One region of the Pseudomonas sp. Pdm06 genome, then DNA from elsewhere that is predicted to be linked to it. Evidence: predicted binding sites of a transcription regulator. Region 1 holds the regulator's gene; the other holds the start of a gene.
What was found. Region 1 encodes FliA, which starts transcription of late flagellar genes. Its sites were predicted from a motif close to CTAAAGTTTNNNNNNNNNNNGCCGNTAA; they were not measured.
Positions count from the first base shown of each region.

Region 2: IB266_RS08105 (methyl-accepting chemotaxis protein) is a predicted target of FliA. The motif match lies at 2,137-2,164, and genes of this name have one in related genera.

Region 1 covers NZ_JACVAH010000001.1:81,838-85,316, forward strand. Annotated here, with positions in the region: gene flhF (flagellar biosynthesis protein FlhF) at 1-135, shown strand, start outside; gene fleN (flagellar synthesis regulator FleN) at 251-1,081, shown strand; gene fliA (RNA polymerase sigma factor FliA) at 1,078-1,821, shown strand; gene IB266_RS00345 (chemotaxis response regulator CheY) at 1,988-2,359, shown strand; gene IB266_RS00350 (protein phosphatase CheZ) at 2,378-3,163, shown strand; gene IB266_RS00355 (chemotaxis protein CheA) at 3,194-3,479, shown strand, end outside.
Region 2 covers NZ_JACVAH010000004.1:95,464-98,942, reverse strand. Annotated here, with positions in the region: gene yegQ (tRNA 5-hydroxyuridine modification protein YegQ) at 1-122, shown strand, start outside; gene IB266_RS08105 (methyl-accepting chemotaxis protein) at 416-2,095, opposite strand; gene IB266_RS08100 (Na+/H+ antiporter family protein) at 2,324-3,479, opposite strand, start outside.

The DNA.
Region 1 (3,479 bases):
GATTTGCATCTGCCGCGCCGTCATCAACTGGTCAGCCGTGCCGTGAGTGTGCAAATGCAGGAAGAACCCAGCGAAGAAGCCATGGCTGACATGTTCGCTGACATCTACCACAGCCCGACCAAGCAGGTCGGCTGAGGTAATCATGAATATTTTTTGTACCTACATCGATGGTCTGCCATGCATTGTTCCTTATGCGAACGCGCAGCCAGTAATGTGGCCTCCGTCTAAGAAGACAAGGTAAAGAACGAACATGGGCAGCATGCATCCCGTACAGGTGATCGCGGTGACCGGCGGCAAAGGTGGCGTCGGGAAGACTAACGTGTCAGTGAACTTGTCCCTGGCTCTGGCAGAGCTTGGCCGACGGGTCATGCTGCTGGACGCCGACCTGGGCCTGGCGAACGTCGACGTGCTGCTGGGACTTACCCCCAAACGCACCCTGGCGGACGTGATCGAGGGCCGTTGCGAACTGCGCGACGTGCTGTTGCAGGGACCTGGCGGGATTCGCATCGTGCCGGCTGCCTCCGGCACCCAGAGCATGGTTCACCTGACCCCGGCCCAGCACGCGGGCCTGATCCAGGCCTTCAGCGACATCGGCGACAACCTCGATGTGCTGGTGATCGACACCGCGGCCGGCATCGGCGACTCGGTCGTCAGTTTCGTCCGCGCCGCCCAGGAAGTGCTGCTGGTGGTCTGCGACGAACCGACGTCCATCACCGACGCCTACGCCCTGATCAAACTGCTGAACCGCGACTATGGCATGAACCGCTTCCGCGTCCTGGCCAATATGGCCCAGAGCCCGCAGGAAGGGCGCAACCTGTTCGCCAAGTTGACCAAGGTCACCGATCGCTTCCTGGACGTCGCCCTACAATACGTCGGCGCCGTGCCGTACGACGAAAGCGTACGCAAGGCCGTCCAGAAGCAACGCGCCGTTTATGAAGCTTTTCCACGTTCCAAATGCGCGCTGGCGTTCAAGGCGATCGCCCAGAAGGTCGATACCTGGCCACTGCCGGCCAACCCCCGCGGGCATCTGGAATTTTTCGTCGAGCGTCTTGTGCAACAAACAGCAGGGCCCGTGCTATGACAGCCAGCGGTTACAACCATCTCTACAAAAAATCGGCACGGGACGCCCAGTACGAATTGATCGAGCGTTATGCGCCACTGGTCAAGCGTATTGCCTACCACTTGCTGGCGCGGTTGCCGGCCAGTGTCCAGGTCGAGGACTTGATCCAGGCCGGCATGATCGGCCTGCTTGAAGTGTCGAACAAATACGACGCCAGCAAAGGTGCCAGTTTCGAGACCTATGCCGGTATCCGCATTCGCGGGGCGATGCTCGATGAGGTCCGCAAGGGCGATTGGGCGCCGCGTTCGGTGCACCGCAATACCCGCATGGTCAGTGACGCGATTCGGGCAATTGAAGCTAAAACCGGGCGTGACGCTAAAGATCACGAAGTTGCGGCCGAACTCCAGTTGAGTCTCGACGATTATTACGGGATTTTGAACGATACCTTGGGCAGCCGCCTGTTCAGTTTCGACGACCTGTTGCAGGACGGCGAACACGAAGGGCTGCACGAGGATAACGCGAGTGCTCACATGGAGCCGTCGCGTGACCTGGAAGATGAACGTTTCCAGAGTGCGCTGGCGGATGCGATTGCCAATTTGCCGGAGCGTGAGCGGCTGGTCTTGGCGCTGTACTACGACGAAGAGCTGAACCTCAAGGAAATCGGTGAGGTCCTGGGGGTCAGCGAATCGCGGGTCAGCCAGTTACACAGCCAGTGCGCGGCCCGTTTGCGGGGGCGTTTGGGGGAGTGGCGAGCGCGTTGACAGGCAGTGTGGGGACACTGCGACGAGGCTGGCCTGGCAGGTGCTGTGCCAGTCTCCATCCGTTGTGCTCCAGACCGTTGTCGAGTGTTGTGCCGGATTGATTGAAATGGCGCGTCCAGGTGCTGGGCGCGTTTAAGACTGCTTGGAGGTCGAATTGGACAAGAACATGAAAATCCTCATCGTTGATGACTTCTCAACGATGCGGCGGATCATTAAAAACCTGTTGCGTGACCTTGGGTTCACCAACACGGCCGAAGCAGATGACGGGACCACTGCGCTCCCGATGTTGCACAGTGGCAACTTCGATTTTCTGGTCACCGACTGGAACATGCCAGGCATGACCGGTATCGACCTGCTGCGCCAGGTGCGTGCCGACGAAAAACTCAAGCATCTCCCGGTGTTGATGGTCACTGCCGAAGCCAAGCGCGAGCAGATCATCGAAGCGGCCCAGGCCGGTGTGAACGGCTATGTGGTCAAACCCTTCACGGCCCAGGCGTTGAAAGAGAAGATCGAAAAAATCTTCGAACGCATCGGTTAACGGCGCCACGGGGGAGCTATGGACAACGAATCTTCAATGGGCGATTTCGAATCGACCCTGAAAAAACATGCCCGCGAACTGGTCGACAGCCTTGAGAAAGGTCGCTTTGGCGATGCGGTTCAAATGATCCATGAGCTCAACCAGACCCGTGACCGCGGTCTGTATCAGGAAGTGGGCAAGCTCACGCGTGAACTGCACAGTGCGATTGTCAATTTCCAGATCGACCCGCATATGCCGCAGGCCGAGGAAGTCTCACAGATCACCGACGCCACCGAGCGCCTGGGGTATGTGGTCAAGCTGACCGAAGCCGCGGCCAACCGCACCATGGACCTGGTGGAAAGCGCAACGCCGCTGGTCAATGGCCTGAGCGAAGAGGCCCAGGCCTTGAGCACCGACTGGGGCCGGTTCATGCGTCGCGAAGTCGGTGCTGAAGAGTTTCGGGAGCTGGCCCGTCGGGTCGACGGTTTCCTGACGCGCAGCAGCACCGAGAACCGCGCCGTGGCAAGCAACCTCAACGACATTCTGCTGGCCCAGGACTATCAAGACCTGACCGGCCAGGTGATCAAGCGTGTGACCCAGTTGGTCACCGAAGTGGAAAGCAACCTGCTCAAACTGGTGTTGATGGCTAGCCAGGTCGACCGCTTTGCAGGCATCGAACACGACCGTGAAGCGATGCTTGCTGAAAAAGATCCACAAAAACATCTCTCTCAGGGTGAAGGTCCGCAAATTCATGCCGATAAAAGAGAAGACGTTATGTCCGGTCAGGACGATGTGGACGATTTGCTGTCCAGCCTTGGATTCTGAGTTTTAGCCCTGTTTTAGGAGCAGCCATTAATGAGCTTCGGCGCCGATGAAGAGATCCTTCAGGATTTCCTGGTTGAGGCCGGCGAGATTCTAGAGCAACTGTCCGAACAGCTGGTCGAGCTGGAAAGCCGACCTGATGATGCGGATCTGCTCAATGCAATTTTTCGCGGTTTCCACACTGTAAAAGGAGGCGCCGGCTTCCTCCAGCTCAACGAGCTGGTGGAGTGCTGTCACATTGCCGAGAACGTGTTCGACATCCTGCGCAAGGGTGAGCGTCGCGTTGACTCGGAATTGATGGACGTGGTGCTCGAAGCGC
Region 2 (3,479 bases), on a different contig from region 1:
TCAACGGCAAGAGCATAGAGGTGGCACCGGGGGATGGGCATGTGGTGTACGTGCCCATCCCGGATGCGGTGGATCTGCGGTTTGGGTTGTTGATGCGGGATGTGGGCGGTTTGCCTGCCTGATTATGGCAATGTGGCGAGGGAGCTTGCTCCCGCTGGGTTGCGAAGCAACCCTGAAACCAGGCACCTCGGTGTAACAGGCTAATCACCTCCAGTCTTTTTGGGGCTGCTTCGCAGCCCAGCGGGAGCAAGCTCCCTCGCCACAACAGTGCTCGACTTGAATTCGCGCAACGATATGTCCGCAGAAACTGCCGAAGGCTGCGATCCTTCTTTCCCGATAAGACCCGGTTGCCCAGGTGAAAACATCTGGATCGAGAGCGAAAGATCGCAGCCTTCGGCAGCTCCTGAGGGTCAGGTCAGATTCGGAACTGCCCCACCAATTTGCCCAAGCGCTGGCCCAGGTCGGCCAGGCTGCGGGAGGTCTGGGCGCCGAGTTGGGTTTCGTCGGCGACGCTGTCCACGGCCACGGCGATCTGATGCACGCTGCGGTTGATTTCCTCGGCCACCGCGGTCTGCTCTTCCGCGGCGCTGGCGATCTGGGCGTTCATCGAGTTGATGGTGCCGATCAACTGCGCCATGGTGTCGAGGGAGGCGCCCGCCTCGTTGGCCCGCTCCGAGGTGCCATCGCCGGCCTCACTGGAACGGCGCATCGCTTCCACCGCCGCGTGGGTGCCGGATTGCAGACGGTCGATCATGCCCTGGATTTCCTGGGTACTCTGCTGGGTCCGGCTGGCCAGGGCCCGCACTTCATCGGCCACCACCGCGAACCCACGCCCCGCCTCACCGGCACGCGCGGCCTCGATGGCGGCGTTGAGGGCCAGCAGGTTGGTCTGCTCGGCAATCGAACGAATCACCCCGAGCACACTGACAATCGAGGCCACGTCCTGCTGCAGGCTGTCCAGGGACACGCCGCTGCTGCGGATATCGTTCACCAACGCATGAATCTGCTGGATGCTGCCGGCTACCACACGCTTGGCGGACTGGCCTTCTTCGTCGGTCTGCTGGGCCGCTACGGCGGCGCCCTGGGCACTGCGGGCGACTTCCTGGGCAGCCGAGGACATCTCGTTGATCGCCGTGGCAACCTGATCGGTTTCGTGGCGCTGACGCTCCATGGCCTGCTCGGAGCGCTGGGCCTGCTCGGAAACTTGCGTCACCAGGCCGGTCAGTTGCGAAGTCATGTCGGTGATCTGCCGTACCAGGCCATGGATCTTGTCGACGAAGCGGTTGAACGAACCGGCCAGTTGGCCAAGCTCGTCCTGGCTGGTGATGGTCAACCGACGGGTCAAGTCACCCTCGCCCGCGGCGATGTCGTCGAGATTGTCCTTCATCAGATGCAGGGGACGCAGGATCGTGTTGGCGAGCACCAGGCCCACCACCGCAATCACCAGCAACACCACCGCGGCGATCCCGACGATGCTCAAGATCACACCTTGCAGGCGATCGTGGACCTTGGCCTCCACCAGTGCCACCTGGGCTTCGATACCATCCAGGTTGACCGAGCTACCGACCGCGAGGTCCCACTTGGGCAGGTATTCGGTGTAGCCAAGCTTGGGCACCAGGTCATTGCTGCCGGGCAGTGGCGAGCTGTATTCCAGATAATGCGTTCCGTCCTTGGCGACTTTCACCAGGTCACGGTTGACGTAGACACCGTTCGGGTCGCGGTTGTCCTTGAAACTCTTGCCCACGCCATCGGGGCTGTTGGCCTTGAACAGACGAATGGTCTCGGAGTCGTAGCCGAAGAAGTAGCCGTCCTTGCCATAGCTGATATTCGACAGCAGCTTGATCGCCTGGGCACGCGCCTCGTTATCGCCAGGCGCGGCGGCATCGTAGAGCGGCTTGATGGCGGTGAGGCCCACCGCCACGTAGTTCTGCAGCGTGGCCTTGGCCTCGCTGAGCAGGCGTTCGCGGGTCTGCTGGACCTCTTTGCTAGCTTGCTCCTTCAAGATGAAAGCCGTGGTCAGGCTGATGATCACGGCGGACAGCAATACCGGCAGTATCGCAAGGGACAGGACTTTAGCCTTCAGGCTCAGGCGCATGCTGTTCACTCTTGTAGGTGTTATTGGCGTGGTTAGCTGTATTAACGGCACCGCACGGCAAAACTGTAGGACAAGGTGAACGGTCCGTTGGCAGGGTCACTGAATTCAAGGGCCTCATCGCGAGCAAGCTCGCTCCCACAGGGTTCGGCGGCGTCCACAATACTTGTGTTCACACCGATCCACTGTGGGAGCGAGCCTGCTCGCGATTGAGGCGACTCGGTCTCGAGGCTACAACACCATCGCCGCCACCCAACCAAACGCCAGCAGCGGCAGGTTGTAGTGGATGAAGGTCGGGACCACGGTGTCCCAGATGTGATGGTGCTGGCCGTCGATGTTCAGGCCGGAGGTCGGGCCCAGGGTCGAGTCCGAGGCGGGCGAGCCAGCATCGCCCAGGGCGCCGGCGGTGCCGACGATGCAGACGATCGCCAGCGGGCTGAAGCCCAGTTGCAGGCACAGCGGCACGAAAATCGTCGCCAGGATCGGCACCGTGGAAAACGACGAGCCGATACCCATGGTCACCAGCAGCCCCACCAACAACATCATCAGCGCGCCGATGCCCTTGTTGTGGCCGATCCAGGCCGCCGAGGTCTCCACCAGGCTCTGGACTTCACCGGTGGCCTTCATCACTTCGGCGAAGCCTGAGGCGGCGATCATGATGAAACCGATCATCGCCATCATCTTCATGCCTTCGGTGAACAGGTCATCGGTCTCGCGCCAGCGCACCACACCCGATACCGAGAAAATCAGGAAGCCGACCAGGGCGCCAATGATCATCGAGTCGACCAGGAGCTGGATGGCGAACGCCGCGACAATCGCCAGCCCCGCCACCAGCAGGGTCATGGGGTTGTAGCGCACCGCCACCTGCTCGACCCGGGCGATCCTCTTCAGGTCGTAGACGCGTTTCTTGCGGTAGCTGAACAACGACAGCAGCAGGCCGAACACCATGCCCAGCGCCGGAATGCCCATGGCATGGGTGACGTTGATGCCACTGACGTCCACGCCGCTGCGGGCGATGTTGGCCAGCAGGATTTCATTAAGGAAGATATTGCCGAAGCCCACCGGCAGGAACATGTAGGGGGTGATCAGGCCGAAGGTCATGACGCAGGCGATCAAGCGGCGGTCCAGTTGCAACTTGGTCAGCACATAGAGCAGCGGCGGCACCAGCAACGGGATGAAGGCGATATGGATCGGCAGAATGTTCTGGGAGGCGACCGCGACCGTCCCCAGCAGGCCGATCAGCACCCACTTGACGCCCGTGCCACCGGCGGCGTCCTGGCGATCCACCAGGGCCAGGGCTTTGTCCGCCAGGGCGTGGGCCATGCCGGACTTGGCAATCGCCACGGCGAAAGCGCCGAGCAAGGCGTAGGACAGCGCCACCGTCGCA